3 regions of the Arthrobacter sp. PvP103 genome follow, and region 3 is predicted to be linked to each of the others. Evidence: riboswitches for the same ligand, from Rfam matches in the RefSeq annotation. Region 3 holds a riboswitch; each other region holds the start of a gene.
What was found. Region 3 has a riboswitch for cyclic di-AMP ahead of JOE41_RS15065 (M23 family metallopeptidase). Riboswitches for the same ligand answer to the same signal wherever they lie in the genome.
Positions count from the first base shown of each region.

Region 1: another riboswitch for cyclic di-AMP. It lies ahead of JOE41_RS01590 (NlpC/P60 family protein); the one in region 3 lies ahead of JOE41_RS15065 (M23 family metallopeptidase).
Region 2: another riboswitch for cyclic di-AMP. It lies ahead of JOE41_RS14420 (hypothetical protein); the one in region 3 lies ahead of JOE41_RS15065 (M23 family metallopeptidase).

Region 1 is NZ_JAFIBQ010000001.1:339,754-346,624, reverse strand. It holds gene JOE41_RS01605 (DNA alkylation repair protein) at 1-71, shown strand, start outside; gene JOE41_RS01600 (hypothetical protein) at 38-292, opposite strand; gene JOE41_RS01595 (polysaccharide deacetylase family protein) at 318-1,829, opposite strand; cyclic di-AMP (ydaO/yuaA leader) riboswitch at 2,080-2,256, shown strand; gene JOE41_RS01590 (NlpC/P60 family protein) at 2,260-3,018, shown strand; gene JOE41_RS01585 (hypothetical protein) at 3,132-3,719, opposite strand; gene JOE41_RS01580 (DUF1918 domain-containing protein) at 3,913-4,104, shown strand; gene JOE41_RS01575 (cupin domain-containing protein) at 4,147-4,524, opposite strand; gene JOE41_RS01570 (DUF5129 domain-containing protein) at 4,740-6,185, opposite strand; gene JOE41_RS01565 (hypothetical protein) at 6,297-6,761, shown strand; gene JOE41_RS01560 (DUF5671 domain-containing protein) at 6,698-6,871, shown strand, end outside.
Region 2 is NZ_JAFIBQ010000001.1:3,104,331-3,111,201, reverse strand. It holds gene JOE41_RS14435 (hypothetical protein) at 1-801, opposite strand, end outside; gene JOE41_RS14430 (response regulator transcription factor) at 1,049-1,789, shown strand; gene JOE41_RS14425 (HAMP domain-containing sensor histidine kinase) at 1,793-3,325, shown strand; cyclic di-AMP (ydaO/yuaA leader) riboswitch at 3,464-3,648, shown strand; gene JOE41_RS14420 (hypothetical protein) at 3,648-4,424, shown strand; gene JOE41_RS14415 (hypothetical protein) at 4,668-5,180, shown strand; gene JOE41_RS14410 (dolichyl-phosphate beta-glucosyltransferase) at 5,330-6,331, shown strand; gene JOE41_RS14405 (STAS/SEC14 domain-containing protein) at 6,259-6,627, opposite strand; gene JOE41_RS14400 (HAD-IA family hydrolase) at 6,695-6,871, opposite strand, start outside.
Region 3 is NZ_JAFIBQ010000001.1:3,255,486-3,262,356, reverse strand. It holds gene JOE41_RS15090 (DUF6457 domain-containing protein) at 1-145, opposite strand, end outside; gene JOE41_RS15085 (molybdenum cofactor guanylyltransferase) at 207-824, opposite strand; gene JOE41_RS15080 (HNH endonuclease) at 870-1,370, opposite strand; gene JOE41_RS15075 (NlpC/P60 family protein) at 1,594-2,358, opposite strand; gene JOE41_RS15070 (C40 family peptidase) at 2,498-3,082, opposite strand; cyclic di-AMP (ydaO/yuaA leader) riboswitch at 3,243-3,436, opposite strand; gene JOE41_RS15065 (M23 family metallopeptidase) at 3,550-4,371, opposite strand; cyclic di-AMP (ydaO/yuaA leader) riboswitch at 4,375-4,618, opposite strand; gene JOE41_RS15060 (metal-dependent transcriptional regulator) at 4,729-5,424, opposite strand; gene serC (phosphoserine transaminase) at 5,805-6,871, shown strand, end outside.

The DNA.
Region 1 (6,871 bases), 2.9 Mb from region 3:
TGAGGCGCGCGGCGGCGCTGTCGCTTGCGGACGCCGCTCAGCCGCCGGCCCGGCGCTCCACCACCGCGTAGGCCCTGCCTTCCAGGAACTCCCAGTCTGTAACCACCATGAACCCGAGGGCGCTGACACGGTCGTTGAGAACCAGGACGTCAAAGCCGCCGTCCCGCGGCTCGGCGTCCCACGTCGCCACATGCAGTTCCTTGCCCTCGAGGATCAGGAGCTCCGTGTTGACGTCGAAATCCTCCGGCGGCTGATCGCTCAGCTGGCAGATCGCCACGCAATAGTGTTTCACCACGTATTCCGCTTCACGCGGGTTCTTACGCAGGGAAGGCGTTGTTGTAGCGGTAGAGGAAAGCAGCCACCTGGTCACGGTTGACCGGCAACGCGGACCGGTAGGTCCTCGTGCCGTCAGCCTCGGTCCAGCCGGTGGAGATTCCTTGTGACGCAAGCCATGAGATCTCTTTGAAGAATGCGGTTTGCGGGGAAATGTCCGCGAAGGGAGATACCCCCGGCGTGTAAGCCGGGCTTCCGGCGAAGCGGTACACAAAAGCGGCGACCTGATCCCGGTTGACGGCCAATGTTGGCCGGTAGGTCCTCGTGCCGTCAGCCTCGGTCCAGCCGGTGGAGATTCCTTGTGACGCAAGCCATGAGATCTCTTTGAAGAAGGGGGTCTGTGGCGTGACATCCGTGAAGGGCGATGCGCCCGGCGTGTAGGCCGGGCTGCCGGCCAACCGGTAGAAGAACGCCGCCATCATGTCCCGGCTGGCCGCAGCGCCGGGACGGAACGTGCGAGTCCCGTCGCTTTCGCGCCAGCCGACGGAAATGCCTTGGGTGGCCATCCAGCTGACCTCGGTGTACAGCGCCGCGCCCGGCGGCACGTCGGCAAACGATATTGGCGACGGCGACGGCGACGGCGAGGGTGTCGGGGTCGGCGACGGTGAAGGCGACGGCGAGGGAGGCGGTGACGATACGGGGGACTGGCCCAATGCCTGCGCCACTGTACGCACCGACGTCGTACCGTTTGCTGTCCGCGCGGCCAGCCACGTGACGAACTCTTTGAACAGCGCGGGGCTGATGGACAGCGACGGATCCGTTCCGTTCGCAATCTCGTGGAACGTCAGCTGCAGCCAGCCGCCGGTTGTCTCGGCGTTGGTGACTGTCGCCTGCAGGTCCGCCAGGGTCCATGTGGCGGCCACCTGGTCCGGCGCCTTGGTGACCATGGGTTCCTGCGGCGGGAGCGTTTCGGCGACGGGGCAGTCGGCGCAGCTGGCGGGGGAGCGGATGTCGCCGAGGCCACGGGAACTGCTGTACCCGCAGCCGCTGACGGCGTTTTGGGCTGTCTGATTCACCGCCGCGAAGGGGTAGGCGAAGTTCCGGACGGTGAAGCCCCAGGCCTCGAGGGTCGACTTGCTGTTGCAGGCCTCCGCGCTGGCGGCCGCTGCGCTGAGCGTTGTCATGTCCGGGTGGGTCACGCTGTGGCCGCCGATCTCATTGCCGTCGGCCACGAGAGTGTTCAGGTTTGCTTGGGTGAGGAACCCGGACTGGCCCACGAAGGACGTGGTGATGAAGAAAGTTCCCACCAGTCCGTGGGCTTTCAGCTCCTGCGCCGCGGCCAACTGGCTGCCGAGGCCGTCGTCGAACGTCAGGCTGACGATGGTTGGCGCCGCAGCCTTCGAAGTACCAGCCACGCCCGCCACTGTGCTGACAGCAAGCAGCAGAGCACCCAGGACTGCAACCCAGCGCCTGCCGTGCCGGCCTTCGGCCAATGGTTCAGGGGGATCCGCCACGCAACGCGCGGGCTTGCGGACAGGCTGATTCGACCAACGCATGATGCCTCCAAGCGTGTGAGTCCCCCCGCAAGAACATGCACGTAGACTACGCCTCGCGGCGCCAAGGCAAAACACTCGACTTTGATTGCCGCAGTACCCGAGTACACAGCAGCCGAAATCTGCATCCCGCCCTTGGTCCGGCAGCGCGTTACTCAAATGTGACATCGCCCGAGAGGCACGCGTACGGTGGAACGGTGCCGGTTATCTCAGATACGGGCACTCCCGGGCGGATTGCCTAACCCTGCCGCGGTCCGGGATCCGATCGAAACCATCCGGCAGGGACGGGGAAACCACTTTTGGCCTGCAGGATTCTTGTGCAGGTCTTCGGGGTGAAGCCGCACGCCGTCCGCTGAGCGGATGGCAACTGCGGCCGGGTGTCTCCCATCCGAATCCGACAGCTAACCTCGCAGGCATCGGGAGAGGTTACTTCATGTCTTCACGCAAACTGCCCGCTCATCATCCGTCAACAGCGCCTGCAGGGCGCTCCGGGTTCCCAACGGCCCGCGGCAGGAGCAAGGTTGGCCGCCAGGCCGCGGTAATTGCGGCGGCTTCGGGCCTGGTCCTGTCCAGCGGGATGGCTGCGCAGGCCGCCGAGGCTCCCGCGGAACGCGACTCGGCACCGGCATCCGGCCTCGATGCCCAGGCCCAGGTGGGTGCCCCGCTCAGCGCGGACTCCCACGTCAGGATCAGCTTCGAGCGGCCGGACGTCAGCACCACCCCCGCTCCGGTCGAAGTGCCGGTTGCAGAGCCCGCCCCGGCAGAAGCGGCGGCCCCGGCGGCAGCTCCGGCACCGGCCGCGACGCCGGCGGCCCCTGCCGTTTCCGTCCAGGTCCAGGCGGCTGCGCCCGCCCCTGCCCCGGCTGCCGGCGGCGTCAATGACGCCATGGTTTCTGCCGCCTATGCCCAACTGGGCATCACCCAGGACTGCACCGCCATGGTGGAAAAGGCACTTGGCTCCGCAGGCATTCCCGTCGGCGACCTGGGACCCATGCAGTTCATGAACTACGGCTCAGTGGTGGGGGAACCCCAGCCCGGCGACATGGTGGTGCAGTCCGGCCACGTGGGCATCTACGTCGGCGACGGACAGGTGATCAGCGGCGGCATGAACGGCGTCAACGCCACCGTCACGCACCCGTTGTCCTGGCTGACGGCCACCGGCGGCGTGACTTTCGTCCGCGCCGGAGCCTAGCCTTCCGTCCCGTTCTCGCCGGGGGCAGGGAACAGGAGGACAGGCCGGTGATCTGCTGCCTTGGGGGCAGCCGGTCACCGGCCTTCCCCGTCGCCACGTATCCGCCCGGGGTTTCAGGGCGGGGATATCTCGATCTGAACCGTGCCCTCGCCCTCTGCGAATTTGATGCGAAGGACCGCATCGCGCGTGTCCGCCGGGATAGTGAAGCGGACATCGCCCGATTTGCTTGCATCGCCAGCCACCAGCTCGTTCAGGCCGGAATCGGGGGAGTGGCTCACCCCGCTCGCGTTCAGCCTGAATGTTGAGTCCCAGAAGTTGATGTCGTACCTGCCGTGGTTGGTGCATCTGAGCATAAACGTCACCGCGATCTTGCCGGACACATCAGGGCGGGCACGGGCACCGAGAATTTCGTATTCGACGTCGGCAGCCCGGTAGCGGCGTTCGGCGGGCAGGGCCACGGCCCATTCCGGGCTGTTAGCGGCGCCGGACCCGGCACCCGACGGCGGCACGGTGCCGTCCGGTTGTGAGGACGCGCCGGCGGCGGAGGAGCCTGCCGTTGAAGCTGCGGGCTTGCCGGCGTCGAACATCCCAAGCTGCCCCAGGCCGAGCAGCAGCCCCGTCACAGCGGTGATCACCGCTGCGGCGGCGGTCAGCAGACCGGGCAGCGTAGCCCACCAGCTGGTCGGTTTCTCCTCCGCCATAGCAGCTCCCCCCTCGGTCCCGTGCCAGGGTCAAGATCCGTTGTATCCCAATACTCCTGCCAGGCGGCCACCAGCGCCAGATGCCGGCCGGCGCCGCATAGGCGCCCGGCCTGAAACCCCCGTCCTGCCAGTGCGGAACGGCCCTGTTATCCCTGCCCCGACACTCGTACTCTGGTTCTTGGAGGTGATTGCCATGAAGGCAACCCAGGGAGACCGGATCACTATCCGGGGCAAGACGGTCGGATCGGCGGAGCGGCACGGCCAGATCATTGAGGTCCATGGCGCTGACGGAGCGCCGCCCTACGTGGTGCGTTTCGACGACGGCCATGAAACCACGGTCATTCCCGGCGGGGATTTCATTGTGGACAGGATCCACCCGCAGTAGGGAAGCTGCTGTGCACCTGGGCTGCCAGACGCCGCCTGGCTGCTATTCGGCGGCCTTGGCGAACACTGCGGCGCTGACGAACTCGATGCCCGTAAAGGGCTCGTCTCCCTCAACCCATGCATCATGCCCTGGCGGGATGCTGTAGGAGTCATCAGCGGCGATGGTGATCTGGCTGCCGTCAGAAGTCTGGACCGTGAGCTTGCCGGAAACGCAGAAACCAACGTGGCTGAGCTGGCACGAATCGGTCTGGACGACGGGCTTGATGCACTCGGACCAACGCCAGCCGGGTTCAAACTTGAATCTTCCGATGGTGTAGGCGTCGACGGATACAAGATCCACTTCCGTCTTGTCCGGGCGGCGCTTTTCGTCCGGAGAATTGTGCGACTTTACTGCGAGTTGAGCGACAACGTTCGTGGTCATGGCTCTCTCCATCAATCGGAGTTGCGGATGGGGCTGTCCGGACCCGCGTGCGCGACCGGACAGCGGAGTCGGTTTGCCTGGTCTGAATCGATGCGGCGAACCGATGTAGTGATCGCTTTACGATGCTCAGCTTCCTCCGATCCGGGATCCTTGTCGAGACCCGGTGGCGGGCCGCAGCGGCCGCACCGCCGGCAGTTCGGGGCCTTGAACCGTGCCTAGAAACTGGACGAACTCCCGGACCCGGAGAAACTGCCTCCGCTGCCGCCGTAGCCGGTGGTGCCGCCACCGCCGCGGGCCGTGCTGACGCTCCCCACCCCGGTGCTGAACCCGGTGTTGAAGGCGGGGACTGAGAAGAAGTAGTACGACGGATAGACCGTGCCAAGGATGCTGGGTTCGTAAGTACGGCCGTACTTGACCTTTGTACCGGCCTGCGCGCTGTCCATTTCCTCTCGCATCAGTCTGGCCTCCCGGTCGGTCTTCGCGAAGCCTGCGATGACTGTGTCTGCGTGGTTTTTCAGCAGTTCGGTCAGGTGCGTCCGGGCATCCCGTAGCCGGTCCAAGGCCGTTTCAGGGCTCATGGTGCCCTCGGCGAGTTCAGCCGACCACCTCTCAATGTCCCGGTGGCTCTCGTCGCGGAAGGACCGCAGTGCCGCGGCAGTCGCCGAGTCGCCCGCGGCGTGCCGCTTGCTGAGCATTTGTTCCAGGGCTGCCAGGTCACTGCGGAACGGTGCCAGTTGCCGGTCCCAGGCAGATGCCCACGCAGATCCGCGGTTGAGCAATGCGTTGGTGTCCGCAATGACGTCATCCAGGGCATCCAGTTCAGCGGAGGCGTCGGCAAAATCCCGCACCAGCCTGAGGTTCGGCCGCCGGCTCATGGCACGTGGAGTGAGCGCGTGCGCCCGGTTGGCCAGCTCCGTGGCGGTTTTGTACTTTGCCAGGAAGGTGCGGTGCTTCTCGAGGACGGTGCTGCCGTACCGGGAGGACTCCGGGATGGTGCCGGCGTTGAGCTCGGTGACCTGGAGATCCATGCTGACGCTGGAGTAGCTGGCGTCCCCGCGGGCGAGCTCCTTGCGGCTGGCGGCCCTGGTGCGCCACCGCACGACCGACCATGCCGCGGCACCGAGGACGGCCGCGGCGGCGGAGCTCCATGCCGTCACCAGAAATGCCGTGGACCGGTACCAGGGCTGGTTGATCAGCTCCGCCCCGCGCCGGATGCCGGCGATGGTTCCGTCGGTCCACTGGGCATCGCGCAGCAAATCCTTGGAGGCGTTCTGGATGTCCTCGCGCTGTTCCAGGGAAACCTTGCGGTCCTCGCCCATGTAGGTGCCCACATGGCGTCCCACCGGGTCCACCGCGAAGATGAACAAACCGTCCGCCCATTTCTGGCCGTCCCCGCTGATCCATTCCGGATGTTGCGCCCGGGCGAAGCGAAGGACTTCTTCGTTTAGGTTGTCCTCCGCCGAGCCCCGGTACGTGAACACGGCAACCCGGGTGGGTTCGTAGAAGTCCATGGCTTCCACGGCCGGGATCAGGCGGTTGCGGTCCAGGACGCCGGCACCGTCTTCCACCACGATCTCCACCGGCGGCTCGGCGCGGGCGGCGGCTGAACCGCTTACCAGGCCGAGCAGTACGAGCAACATGGCAGCCAGTGCTCTGCGCATGATTCCTTTCCCATGAGGCAACGATTGTCTTCAGCCTCGTTCATGCCAATCACTGCTGATAGGGCCGAAAGTACCGTAGCTAGGGTGTGGGCAGTGCGACATACTGACCACATGGAAGCAGCGGCGGGAAAACCGAACAGGATCCTCGTGATTATCCTGGCAGTTATCGCCGTCCTTGCGGTGGCTGCCCTGGCGGTGGTCTTCTCGCGGGGCGAACCGGCCTTGCTAGACGAGTCCACGCCCCAGGGCGTGGTGCAGCGCTACTCCGCAGCCGTCATCGACGGCGATGAGTCGGCGGCTAGCGCCTACCTCACGGAAACGGCCCGCACTCAGTGCGTCGACTTTGAGCGTGCCTCCACGGACAACCTGCGGGTCACTTTGGTGTCCACCACTGAGCGGGCCTCGTCTGCTGACGTCCGGGTCCTGATCGTGGTGTCGAACGGGGGCGGACCCTTCGGGAACTCGGACTACGAGATGGAGGACGTGTTTGACCTCGTCAAGACGGACGGAAAATGGCTGATCGATTCCGCGCCGTGGCAGCTCAGGGTCTGCACGAACCGGACGGTGAAGCAATGACCGCCGTCCGGCCGGTGCCTGCCCCGGCGGCGGGGTCCGCCCAGCCGACGGTCCGCCGCCTCATCGTATACACGCTGCTTTTCGCCTTGGTGGTGGTGACGGCCATCGGA
Region 2 (6,871 bases), 150 kb from region 3:
GAAGCTGTCACCGTCCTTACCCGCAACGATCCTGACCATCGCACCGGACACGATGTCCGCCACGGTGAGTTGGCTGATGGCCGCAGCGCCGGACTGTTGACGCCTTTGTTGCAGATTGCTCACCGCCACATCTGAACCGAGTGCATAAGTGCGGCTGAAGCCGTCCGTGCTCTTGACTGTCACGGAGCCCGAGTTCACTTCGGTGACCGTTCCCTGCTGTTCCACTTTGGTGACGTAGGCGCCGTCCTCGAGGGCCACGTACTCGGAGTGAACGGCGGCGGATACTCCGTTGCCCATTCCGCCCAGGCCATCCGGGGCGAAGTTGCCCGGGCCGCCCTGGGGCGGCATCCCGCCGCCGGCAAAGCCGCCCTGCGCACCGCCGCGGCCGCCCGGCGATGTTTCCTGCAATGCGCCTGCATCGGCCGTGCCGTCAGCCGCCGCAGAGCTGGAGGTCAGGGCATAGATGCCCACGCCGGCTCCGCCTGCGAGAACAGCCGCCGCTCCGGCGGCAGCAACCCCCCGCTTCACGGTCCACGGCTTCGAACGGCCCGCCGGCCCGCCCGGAAAGCCGCCAGGCGGCGGGGTACGCCAGCTGGCGTACGGCCGGGATGATCCCCATCCCGCCTCCGGTAGCGAACCGGAAGCAGCGGACGACGGCGGCGCTCCCCACCCGGGAGCATGCCCGCCGTTGGCGGGGCTAATAGCGGGAATGTTCATACGACCGCCTGCAGGGACCGGATGGTCTTCCGGAGTCCTGTCGGAATCGTTGTCCGGAACCGGCGTGCTGTGGTGGTTGTTCATGGTGTACTCCTTGAGCCTGGCGCTTGGTCCACTCCAGACTCCGAAGCGTTCCTGTGCGGGGCCTGTGCGGGGCAGGAGGCCAAGCTGTGACCTTTCCGAAGCTGGTTTCACCCCGGCAAAGCAGCCGGTCCCCGCCGGGCAGCCCATGGATGGCCCGCCCCTGCGTTCAGCTCGCTAGGCTGGGATTCACAGCTGGCCCACAGGATCCCCATAGCGCCGGCTAAACCGCAGATCGGAGAGTTGTCCCATGGCCACTTCGCACTCCATGACTAACAACCTTCCCCAGCTCACCCACCCGGACGGCTCCCCCATCCGTGCCCTGGTGGTGGACGACGAACCCAGCCTCTCCGAGCTCATGAGCATGGGCCTGCGGATGGCAGGCTGGTCCGTTGCCGTCGCCGGAGACGGCCCGGATGCTGTAAAACTCGCCAAGGAATTCCGCCCGGACGTGCTGGTGCTGGATGTGATGCTCCCCGGGTTCGACGGCGTCGAGCTGCTCACCAGGATCCGCGCCTTCGCGCCGGAGGTGCCCGCGCTCTTCCTGACGGCGAAGGACGCCGTCCAGGACCGCATCCTTGGCCTGGCGGCCGGCGGGGACGACTACGTCACCAAGCCCTTCAGCATGGAAGAGGTGCTCCTGCGCCTGCACCGGCTGGTCCAGCGTTCCGGAGTCGCCGCCATGGACACCGCCGAACTCGTGGTGGGCGACCTCGTCCTCAACATTGACACGCGCGAAGTGACCCGGGCCGGGGAGGAACTGCAGCTGACCGCCACCCAGTTCGAACTCCTCCGCTACCTCATGGAGAACCCCAGGCGGGTGGTCAGCAAGGCACAGATCCTGGACCGCGTATGGGACTACGACTTCGGTGGCCAGGCCAACATCGTGGAGCTCTACATTTCCTACCTGCGAAAAAAGGTGGATGCCGTCCACCCGCCCATGATCCACACCGTCCGCGGCGCGGGATACGTCATCAAACCGGCGGATTGAGCGGTGCCCACACTCTCCGGCGTAACCCGCAAAGACCGCCGCCGCTGGCTTGATCCGTCGACCTGGCACCTGCGCACCCGGCTGGTACTGGTGGCCATGGCACTCCTTGTGGCCATCTGCGGCGCGATCGGCCTGTTCAGCTATGCCTCCATGGATTCCTTCCTGACCAGGCAGCTCGATGAACGGCTGGGGCAGGCCTCACGGCTGTCGAACGAGGCAGGACGGCCACGGCCCAGCAACCCGTCCGGCAGGCAGGACGGGTTCGAAGGCCCGGGCCAGGGCGTCGGAACGCTCATCGCGCGCATAGATAACGGGAATGTCAGCAGCGCCGGGTTCCTCGCCAAAGACGCCACCGTGGCGTCCCTCTCCCCCGAGGATAACCAGATTCTTTTGGCACTCCAGCCCGACGGAACGCCCGTCGATCGGGCACTGTCCACCGGCTCCTACCGTCTGGTGGCAGTCCAGGCGCCATACGGGGACGTGATTGTCACCGGACTCCCCCTGAACGAAAAACAGAACACGCTCAACTCTTTGGTATGGACGATGGTGATCGTGTCGATGGGCGGCCTGATCCTGATCGGCCTTGCCGGAACGGTGCTGATCCGTCGCACCATGAAACCCCTCGAGCAACTGTCCGAAGTCGCCACGCAGGTTTCGAAACTGCCGCTCGACGCCGGCGAGGTGGCCCTCGCAGTCCGCGTGCCGCCGTCGAACGCGCACCCCGGAACCGAAGTGGGCAGTGTGGGGCATGCCCTCAACCTCATGCTGGATAACGTCTCCAAAGCGCTGGAAGCCCGCCAGCAGAGCGAAACCAGGGTGCGCCAGTTCGTGGCCGACGCATCGCACGAGCTGCGCACGCCGCTCACCGCCATTCGCGGCTACACGGAACTCATGCGCATGACCGAGGACTTCACCCCGGACGGCCAGAAGTCGCTGGCCAGGGTGCAGAGCCAGTCTGAACGGATGACCACCCTGGTGGAGGACCTCCTGCTGTTGGCCCGGTTGGACGAAGGCCAGCCGCTAAAGATCAGCGATGTGGACCTGACGCAGCTTGCGGTGGAAACCGTCAGCGACGAGAAGGTCATGGCACCGGACCGCATCTGGCAGCTGGAGCTTCCGGAAGAGCCCGTGGTGGTCCGCGGGGATGCCAGGCAGCTGCACCAGGTGATCGCCAACCTGCTCTCCAATGCCCGCAAGCACACGGAACCGGGCACTACCGTGGTCACTGGAGTGATGCGGTCAGCCGACGGCAGCGCCGTGGTGACCGTAACGGACAACGGTGCCGGGATCCCGCCGGAGTTTGTGGACCGGGTTTTCGCCCGCTTTGCCCGGGCGGATGCGGCGCGAACCAGTCCGGGAGGTTCTGCTTCTGGTTCCGGCGGCACGCGCGCTGCGGCTGCCGAGGGCACGAGTGGCCTGGGCCTGTCGATCGTGCAGTCGATCGTGGAGGCGCACGGCGGAACCGTGGAGGTCAATTCACGCCCGGGACGCACCGAGTTTGCCCTGCGGCTCCCGGGGGAATTACCGGAAGCCTAGCGGCACCGCAAACCCGCTTCCGGCTTCGGCGAACGCGCAAGCCAACGCGCCGCCGTCGTGACCCTCGTTACCGAAATGTGACTTAAGCGCCGGACTCCTGTACGGTTTTTAGAGTGCGGCCACCGTTCCGGCCGCATATCCGGATGGACGCCAAACTCTGCCGCTACCCGGATTTCCTCATGATCAGGCAGAGGCGGGGGACCCAGGTCTCCGGGCATTCTGCATAGCCGCCCTTGGGGTGAAGCCGACACGTGAAGTTCCGTGCGGCCGGATGACCTCATCCGAACCCGACAGCTAACTCCGCCGGCATCGAGAGGCAACCATGACTAAATCCACGCCAGAAGTACGTCCTGAGCCCGCTTCCCGCAAGTCCGCAGCGCCTGCGCAACGCTCACGCCACCGCGCCGAACCAGCCGCCAAGGTGTCCCCGCTGTCCCGGTTCGCTGCCAGCCTGCAGGGCTCCGGCCGCCGGGCCGCAGTAGTAACCACCGCTTGCGCCGTGCTGATTGGTGTCGGCGCCGCCGGCCAGGCTTCCGAACCCGTCGGCCCTGCAACATCGGCAACGGGCGCAGGGAGCGCCGCAACTACTGCCGACGCCGAATCGAAGCTCGCGTTCGAAAAAATCCTCGTTTCCGCCATGCCCGCGCCGTCCTCCGTCAGCGTGAACGCGCAGTCGTCCGGTGAGAAGCCGTCGGAGGAGACGGCACCGGAAGCGCCTGCAGCCGCCCCCGCTCCTGCACCTGCCGCGGCTCCCCAACCGGCTCCTGCCCCGGCGCCGCCCGTAGCCGTGGACGATCCCGCAGCTGCCCAGGCGTATGCAGCCTCCCAGCTTGGAACGTACGGCTGGGCGGCTGACCAGATGCAGTGCCTCACCACGCTGTGGACCAAGGAATCGGATTGGAAGACCACTGCCACGAACGCCAGCAGCGGCGCGTACGGCATTGTCCAGTCGCTGCCGGCCGAAAAGATGGCCAGCGCCGGGTCCGACTACCTGACCAACTTCCGCACCCAGATCAACTGGGGCTTGAACTACGTGAAGGAACGGTACGGCTCCCCCTGCGGCGCCCTGGACTTCCACTACGCCAACAACTGGTACTAGACCGGCACCTGTAGCCACCTTGGTTCGCAACGCCGGAGGCCCCGAATCCATGCTTGGATTCGGGGCCTCCGGCCGTCTTGGCGTTCTTGCTTCCTCCTGGACCCCCGGGGACCTTCGCGCCCCGTTTCGGGTCCACAAGGTTTTCACAAGGTCGACGAGTGACTGTTGGTCGCCGCCGCTTTCAATTGTCTTCCCAGCGGCTGCCGGCCCCAGCGCCGTCATCAAGATGCAGGGAGCACAAGAATGAAAAAATGGTTAGTTCCGACGGCCGTTCTGGCCTCAATCTTCGCGGCCGCCGCTCCGGCCGCCGCCGCCCCTTCGGGCCCGCCGCAGCCACCGCTTCAGACCAATTACGTCTTCCACTGCGGCCAAGCCGCCGGTGGCTTCGACATCGAGGCCACCGTAACTGGCCGCGTAAAGGACATCGTCATCCCGGGTGACAGAGTCATTTCAATAGCCCCGAACCTCAACGTGACCCTAACTGCAAACGGTAAGACCGTAAGTTACGTCATCACGGGCGCCTCACACATCCAATTTGTGCCAAATGCCGAAGATCCCACCAGCGTCGAATTCAAGTCGACCGGCAGGAACCTCCTTTCATTCGCCGATACTGACAAGACCGGACCTGACGTTTCCGGCGTCGTCCTCGTATCGGGCAACTTCAACTTCGCCGTTGCCGGGGACTTCCAGACGGAACTCCGGAGATACTCTGGACCGGGCAGGGTCATAGACGTCTGCGAAGTACTCGCGCCATAACGCACCCAACCGCGGCGGCGGTGCTCCCACCAAAGACGGCGGGCGCACTGTCGCCGGTTCCCTTGCCCTTATCCGCACCCGGCAAGGCCCACAGCAGCTGCACAGCTTCGGCCTAAATTCTTCATATGCGGCGGCGCCATAGTTGAACCATGACGCTCACAGACCTGGCCACGGGAACCCCGCTGCACCCGCAACCGCAGGCCGCCGTCGACCCCAGGCCGGGTCCTCCCGATCCGACGTTCCTCCGGCCGGGTCACGTCCGCCGGGCCCCCATAGATACGCGGATGACGGGCGTGACAGGAACCGCTGCGCCCGTCCTGGATGTAGTCATCCCGGTCTACAACGAGGAACAGGGCCTGGAGCAGTCCCTTCGCCAACTCCACTGGTATCTGGCCGGCACGTTTCCCTACCCGTTCCGGATTACGGTGGCGGATAATTCCAGCACCGACGGCACGCTCAAGGCCGCCGAGCGAGTGGCCCGGGAACTACGCGAGGTCACGGTGGTCCGGCTAACCTCCAAAGGACGCGGCAACGCGCTCCGCACCGTGTGGCTGGCCTCGCCGTCCCCCGTCCTGGCCTACATGGACGTGAGTCTTTCCACCGACCTCGCTGCGCTCGCTCCCCTGGTCGCCCCGCTTCTTTCCGGACACTCGGACCTGGCGATCGGGTCGCGGCTGGCACGATCTTCTTGTGTTGTCCGCGGACCGTGGCGGGGGTTCATCTCCCGCGGCTACAACTTTCTGCTGCATACGCTGATGGGTGCGCGTTTCAGCGATGCGCAGTGCGGCTTCAAGGCTATCCGTGCAGATGTTGCCCGGCACATCCTGCCGCACACGGCCGACACCGCATGGTTCTTTGACACCGAACTGCTGGTCCTGGCCGAAAGATGCGGACTCCGCGTGCACGAGGTCCCGGTGGACTGGAGGGACGGTGGCGACGCCGGTGTGGACCTCTTCCAGACTGCCCTCGCCGATCTTCGCGGCATGGGCCGCCTCAGCCGCGACTTGGCGACCGGCCGCATTCCGGTTCCGGAACTGCGGGCCCAACTCGCGCCGTGGTGCCACCGCCTCGATGACGGCTACGGCAGCCGGAGCCACCGCATGGCTTCCTCCGGGCAGGTGAAATACCGCGTCGGAGCAGCAGGAGAATGAACGCTGAGGAAGAAGTTGGCCAATGCCCTGTCCACCGGAGAAGCCCCGAGGAGCGCCACCCTGGCCACGGTGCTGGGACGGGCAAAGACGCGCCGGGCGCCGCGGCTCATGGACTCAGTCGCAGCCATGTCCACCAGCATCGGAAACGGACGTCCGCAGCTCAGTTCATTGACGGCGGACATCACGGCCACGGCGGCTTCCTCGCAAATGGCCAGGCCAGGAATCCAACGCACATGCAAGACGCCGTTCCGGAGCTCGACGGTGCCCCTGGCGCCGTCAATCGGAATTCCGGTCATCCTATCCCCCCCAAGATAGAGTCAGCCGCCCCCCATGACACTACTGGACAGGGCACCGGGTTGGGCGTCAGAACCGGAAGGAAATCGTCCGGACGCCGGCGTCGTCCACGTCCGTGGTGACGGATACCGCGGAGTAGTCGGCAATGTGCAGGACGCCGTCCGGCAGCGGGCCGGTGTTGGGCCCGATGGCCACGGTCCGGATCCCGGCGGCAACACCGGCCGCAATGCCTGCCGGGGCATCCTC
Region 3 (6,871 bases):
ACGGCGCCGCCGGCCGCACGACGGAGTGCGCAGCCACACCGGCCAGCGCGAGTACTTCATTGACATCGACCTCGACGTCCTCCAACTCGAAGGCTTGCAGCAGCGCCCGGCACCAGTCCTCCAGCGTTTCGTCCTGGCTTTTCACTGTTGCCTCCAAACTCAAAAATTCGGTTGCGGTGCCACCGCACGGTCCCACCGACGGTGGCTCAAGACCCTTGGCGGGACACCCCTAGCGCGGTGGCATCGTCCCAAGTATCCACGTCATCCGTGGCACCGGCGGGGACGGTAACAGTCCGCACGTCAAGCCTAGCAAGGAGGGCGAACACTGAAGCTCCTGCAAGCCCCCCGCTCCTGTCCATTTCGTCTACGGAACGTTGTAGCGCGGCTGTGCTATAAAGGCCTGCGAGGGGTTGTTTGCGGCCGTCAGGGGAAATGGACATGACACCATCCGGCCCCGTGGGGTCCGGGCCATGGTCCGTAAGGGCGGCCCTAAGGGCGGCAACCGCCTGATCCGCCTTGGGCATGTCGCAGGCCAGAATCAGCGTCATCGCGGCCCGGAGCGGACCGCGCGCCCGTTCCAGTGCCGCCAGACCCGCAGCAATAGCCGCGGCAGGTCCCGTAAAGGCAGGCTCCTCGCGGCAGGTAAGGACACCGGCAGGCAGTTCGCCGGGATCCGGGCCCACCACCACGGCGGCGCCAGCTCCGGCAGCCGCCGAAAGCGACCGCGACAGGAGGGTGGCGCCGTCGTACATCAGCTGGGACTTGGGCACGCCACCCAGCCGCGATGACCGGCCGCCCGCCAGGATTAAGGCATCAAACTCCACAAGGCAAGCCTAGCCATTGAGGCGGGTCTGCGCAGGGGTGACGCCTCAGGCGGCGGATTCTGGCAGAAGGAAAGGGTCCCAAGCGGGGGTGGGCTTTTCCAGCTCCTTGATCTGCCAGATGGTGCCGTGCGGAGGCGCGGGCACGAACCTGAGCTTCCAGCCCATCTCGGCCGGCGTGTGGTCGCCCTTCACGTTATTGCACCGAAGGCAGGCGGCCACAAGATTTTCCCAGGAGTCCGCACCGCCCCTCGATTTCGGGTGGACGTGGTCAATGGTGTGTGCTGCCTTACCGCAGTAGGCGCAGCGGTGGGCGTCACGGCGCAGGACGCCCCGGCGGCTCACCGCGGTGGTTGTGTTGTACCGCGGCCGGATGTAACGGTTCAGGAGAATCACGGACGGGCGGCCCAGAATCTCCTGCGGCCCGACGACAGGATCGTCGCCCTCGGCCACTACGCTAGCTTTTCCGGTCAGCACAAGAACCAGCGCCCGGCGGAAGGTTACAACCGCCAGCGGTTCATATCCAGCATTAAGAACGAGAGTGCGCATGCACATACCTCTTCACGGCCGCACCCGTCAGGGGCTCGAGGGCCGGCTGCCCTCTGCTTGTCCGGGCTATGGATCGACAACACAAGAGTAAACACTCAAGTGGCCGATCACCGAATCGGTCCTTTACCATACACCCCGTGTCGGCAAAAATTCACCTGCCGGAAACGCAGAAGAACCCCTGCCCGGAGGCAGGGGTTCTTCCGGCAAGCGTCAGCTGGAGGCTTTAGCCGCCAACGCGGATGAAGACCGGGCCTGAGCCGACGTTGACGCTGAACAGGGAGGTGGTTCCACCGTTCCAGCCACCGTGCACGGCCTGGCCGTTGCCGACGTATACAGCGATGTGGGCCATGCCCATGCCGCCGTTCTCGTAGTATGCGAGGTCGCCCGGCTGTGCCTCGGCTGCACTCACGGTGCGGCCCAGGGAAAGGTAACCGGCCGGCCAGCCGTGGTAGTTGATGCCTACGGCTGCAAGCGCGTTGGTGGCGAGGGCCGTGCAGTCCTGGGCAACACCGAGCTGGGCGTAAGCCGCAGCTGCGATCGAGGCGCCGTTTCCGCTGGCAGCAGCGGGGGCCGCCGGGGCCGCCGGCGCTGCCGGGGCGGATACGGTCTCTGCAACGGCAGCCGGAGCGGCCGCGGGAGCAGCTTCCTGGACCTCAACAACCGGCTTCGGAGCCTCAACGACCGGAGCCGGGGAGGTGGAAACAGCCGGCTTCTCGAAGGAGATGGCGATGCTGGATGCAGCCGAGATGTTGGCCGGAGCGGAAGACTGGACTTCCAGGGTGGAAGCAGAGGTTGCTTCGCGCTGAACATTGGTGTCGGCAGCGTTGGCTGCGATACCGCTCGTCAGGACCAGACCGGAGGCAGCAGCGATAACCGCAGCCTGACGGCCCATGCCACCGGCGTTGTCGCCGACGGCCTTGGCAATGACAGCAAGCGAGTTGGTCTTAGTAACCTCGGCGCGATGCCGTGCGATGGCACGTGTAGTCATTAGTTCTCTCTTTCGTTTTCCTCAGACTGCATGGCAGGCCGCGGTTTTTGGACGCTCCGGCATCTTGGGGGTAAGCCGGAACGGCCCGAACAGGGTTTTTAGCGAAGAACGCGCGCTTCAGCGAAGGGAAGCGCGTGTTTTAGCGAAGCGTGTAGAACGCAGAAGTGCCCGTGGCGGACACAGCGTGCAGGAGAGTGCCCTGCGAGGGGTTGAGCGCGCTGATCATCATGCCGTTGCCGACGTAGATGCCAACGTGGGCGCCGCCGTTTTGCATGACAAGATCGCCCGGCGCCGGTGTGGCGGTAGGCGTCATGGCTGTCCATGCGTTGGTGCGGGGGATGCTGATGCCGGCCTGCGCGTAAACCCACTGGGTGAAGCCTGAGCAGTCCCAACCGCTGGGAGTGGTGCCGCCCCAGACGTACGGGCTGCCGATACCGGTGTAAGCGATAGCAGCGAGGCCCGATGCTGCTGCGGAAGATGCGGCGTCAGCAAGCTTGCTTGCCTTGGCCTCTCCGGCAGCCTCAGTGGAGGTCTCGCTGGCGTCCGTACCGGTGGACTGTGCCCGAACGGTTTCAACCTTGGGCGCTGCCTTCGTGGTCACTGCCGGACGCTCGAAGGAAACAGTCGCTGTCGGTTCTGCAGTTACGGTCAGCTGGGCCGACTGTGAGCCGGACTCCGTCGAAGCGGAAACGCCCAGGTTGGTATCGGCGGCGTTTGCCGGCATCCCAACACTAAGGATCAGTCCGGAAGCAGCTGCAATGACAGCCGCCTGGCGACCTACGGTCCCGGCGTTGGCAGTAACAGCCCTGGACACGGAGTTCAACGGGTTCGTACGAACCGTTTGCGCGCGGTGGCGCGCAGAATTGTGACGTGTAGACACGAAGGTAGCCTCTCCCAATGCCTACGAGGTGAGCTGTCGGATTCGGATGGGAGTCACCCGGCCGCTCGGCTTCCTGGGAAGCGTTGCGACTTAACCCCAAGGTCTTCTTGCGAAGACCAAAATTGGTTCCCCCGCCTCTGCCAGACGATGTAATGCGAACGGACCTTGAGCGGTGGCAGAGTTAGGCAATCCACTCAAGAGCGCCAACTTCGGAAAAGTTGGCGTGCTCTAAACGGTACAGGAATTCCGAACGAATGTCACATTCAGGTCACGGCATGTCACAGGGATGCGAGAGTGACCCATCGTTTGGATCAGAGCCAGCCGAGCGGGTCGACGACTTCGCCGTTGACCATCACTTCGAAATGGAGGTGGCAGCCGGTGGAGGCGCCGGTGGTCCCGCTGAGCGCCACCACATCGCCGCGGTTGACCTTCTGGCCGACCTGGACACTGGACGACGAGAGGTGGTTGTACGTGGTTTCCAGGCCGTTGCCGTGGTCAATCACCACACGGTTTCCACCGCCGTAGGGGTGCCAGCCGGAGAAGGTCACGGTTCCGCTGGCGGCAGCAAAAACGCTCGTGCCGCACTGGGCCGCGTAGTCCTGGCCGCGGTGGAACTCGCCGGCTCCGCCCGTGATCGGGCTGACCCGGAAGCCGAAAGGTGATGCGGTGACCATCTGTTCCAGCGGCGCGCCCAGGCTGCCGGTGGATGCCGCGCGGGTGATGGTTCCGGCTGACTGCGCGCTCAGCAACTGCTTGAGCTTGCCGTCCGGATCCCCCTTGGTGGCTACGGTGGTCCGGTTGAAATCGATCTTGGCGCTGGCGGCCGCGGAGACCTCCGGCTGGGCCGCGACTGATGCGGCGGCGGTATTTGCCGTGTCTGACGTGGCGACCATGGGGCTGGTTGACGGGACGGTCACGGTGAGGACCAGTCCGGTGGCGGCTAGCGCAATGCCTGCCTTCTGACCCACGCCGCTCGCCGAGGCAAAGTCCGTCACCTGGCTGAACAGGCTCCGGCGCCGGCGCGCATCACGGTGTGCGTCGCGCGGCCTGACCGTCATTACGGCTTCGGCCACGGGGTACTCCGAAGCGGGACCGGTCGCCCTGCGGCGGCCCCTGACGGTCTGCGTGGTCAAGAATTATCCTCTCTGGGAAGCCTGCGGAGTTAGCTGTCGGATTCGGGTCAGAGAGATCAAAGACCCGGTCCGCCAATGCAAGGCATCCGACACAGGGGTATCCCAAAGGAATCCTTCGTCGGAGGTGCTTTGCCGCTGACGGACTTCACCCCAAGGCCGTCTTGCAACGGCCGGTTGTGGTTCCCCCGCCTCTGCCAGGAGGTGATTCGTACCGTGATCCGCTGGCAGAGCTCGGCTTCGGATCAGGTAACGCTTTAGTATCGGCGCTAGTCCTCAACTATAGGTGATTAATCAGCGCGGTAATAATTCCGTTATCTGCGTCTCAGTGCGTTGTAGGTGGTCCTACAAGGTGCGCGGTTAGCGGACCGTAACAAATACGTGAGCTGCCACTTCGGGCGGCAGCTCCAGTGCACCTTCGATCTCGGGTACGCGCACCGAGATGTACTCCCCCACGCGCTCCAAGGACAGGGATGCCCCCGGACGGATGCCGCCTTCATCAAGCTGCACCAGCAGCTCCGGCTCAACCTGAATGGGCTCGGCCAGGCGGCTCACGGTAACGCGCGAGTCGACCCCGTATCCGGCCATGGCGTCAAGCAGGTTCACCACGCCGTCGGTAAACGCCGGAGCGGGCTGGCCGCCGAGTGCCGCCAGGCCGGGAATGGGGTTGCCGTATGGGGAAACCGTGGGGTGGTCCAGAAGCTCAAAAATGCGGCGCTCAACCCGCTCGCTCATGACGTGTTCCCAGCGGCACGCTTCGTCATGGACATACGCCCAGTCGAGGCCGATGACGTCGGCGAGGAGCCGCTCCGCAAGGCGGTGCTTGCGCATGACTTCGGTAGCCCGTTTCCGGCCCGTTTCGGTGAGCTCAAGGTGCCGGTCGCCCGAAACAACCACCAGTCCGTCGCGTTCCATCCGGCCAATGGTCTGCGAAACGGTGGGTCCGGAGTGGCGGAGCCGTTCGGCAATCCGCGCACGGAGAGCAACGATGTTCTCTTCCTCAAGCTCCAAGATTGTCCGAAGATACATCTCCGTGGTGTCGATCAGATCCGTCATCCAGCTCAGCTCCTCGAGCACAGTCCTTGCGTCAGTCCCACCGTACCGCGCGGCAGCGTTTCCCGTTGGCCTTGGCGAAGTGGACCTGCATCCACCGATCAGCCTTAGGGGGAACGGCCTCGCGGCATCAGCCCGCCCGCATCGCGGCCCGCTATACGTCAGGGACCAGCTTAGCCTATTTTGAATTACTCCGGATAATTCGGCGCGGAGCTTCACAGGGACGGGGCGGCTACCGCCTCAGGGATGTCTCAGTGACTGGACTATGACGGATACCGTTCCGTTCCCCGCTGGCGCGTCAGGCAGAATATAGGGGATCCCCCAGCAGGAACCCGTGCATTGCCGGGCCTCTCCCACGTCCACGCCGATAAATTGGAGCCATTGTGAGCGACAGCAGCATCACTATCCCCGCCAACCTCCTGCCCAAGGACGGACGGTTCGGCGCCGGGCCTTCAAAGATACGCCCCGAGCAGATCGAGGCCCTGTCTGCCGCCTCCGCCACGCTTCTTGGCACCTCGCACCGCCAGGCTCCGGTCAAGAACCTCGTAGGGTCCGTCCGCAACGGCCTGAGCGAGTTCTTCCGCGCGCCGGACGGCTACGAAGTCATCCTCGGAGTGGGCGGCTCCACCGCGTTCTGGGATGTCGCGGCGTTCGGGCTGGTGGACAGCAAGGCCCAGCACCTTTCCTTTGGCGAGTTCGGTTCCAAGTTCGCCTCCGCCACCAACAAGGCTCCGTTCCTGGACGCATCCTCCATCCTCAAGGCCGAGCCTGGTACGCGGCCCGTAGCCCAGGCGGAAGCCGGCATTGACGTTTACGCCTGGCCCCAGAATGAGACGTCCACAGGTGTCGCTGCCCCCGTCACGCGGGTTGCCGGGGCGGATGAAGGATCGCTGGTCCTGATCGATGCCACCTCCGCTGCCGGCGGCTTGGACGTCGATGTGTCGGAGGCTGACGTGTACTACTTCGCACCGCAGAAAAACTTCGCGTCCGACGGCGGCCTGTGGCTGGGCCTCTTCTCCCCCGCCGCCCTGGAGCGCGCTGCACGGATCAAGGCAAGCGGCCGGTGGATCCCCGACTTCCTGGACCTGCAGACTGCCATCGACAACTCCCGGCTCAACCAGACCTACAACACCCCGGCGCTGGCCACCCTGGTCACCCTGGACGCACAGGTGCAGTGGCTGAACGCCAGCGGCGGCCTCGACTTTGCCGCGGCCCGAACCGCCGACTCGGCCGGACGCATCTACTCCTGGGCAGAGACCTCCGAATACGCCACGCCGTTCGTTGCCAAGGCCGAAGACCGTTCAAACGTGATCGCCACGATCGACTTCGACGATTCAATCGACGCTGCGGCCATCGCAAAGGTTCTCCGCTCCAACGGGATTGTGGACACGGAGCCGTACCGCAAGCTGGGACGCAACCAGCTGCGCATCGCCACCTTCGTGGCGATCGA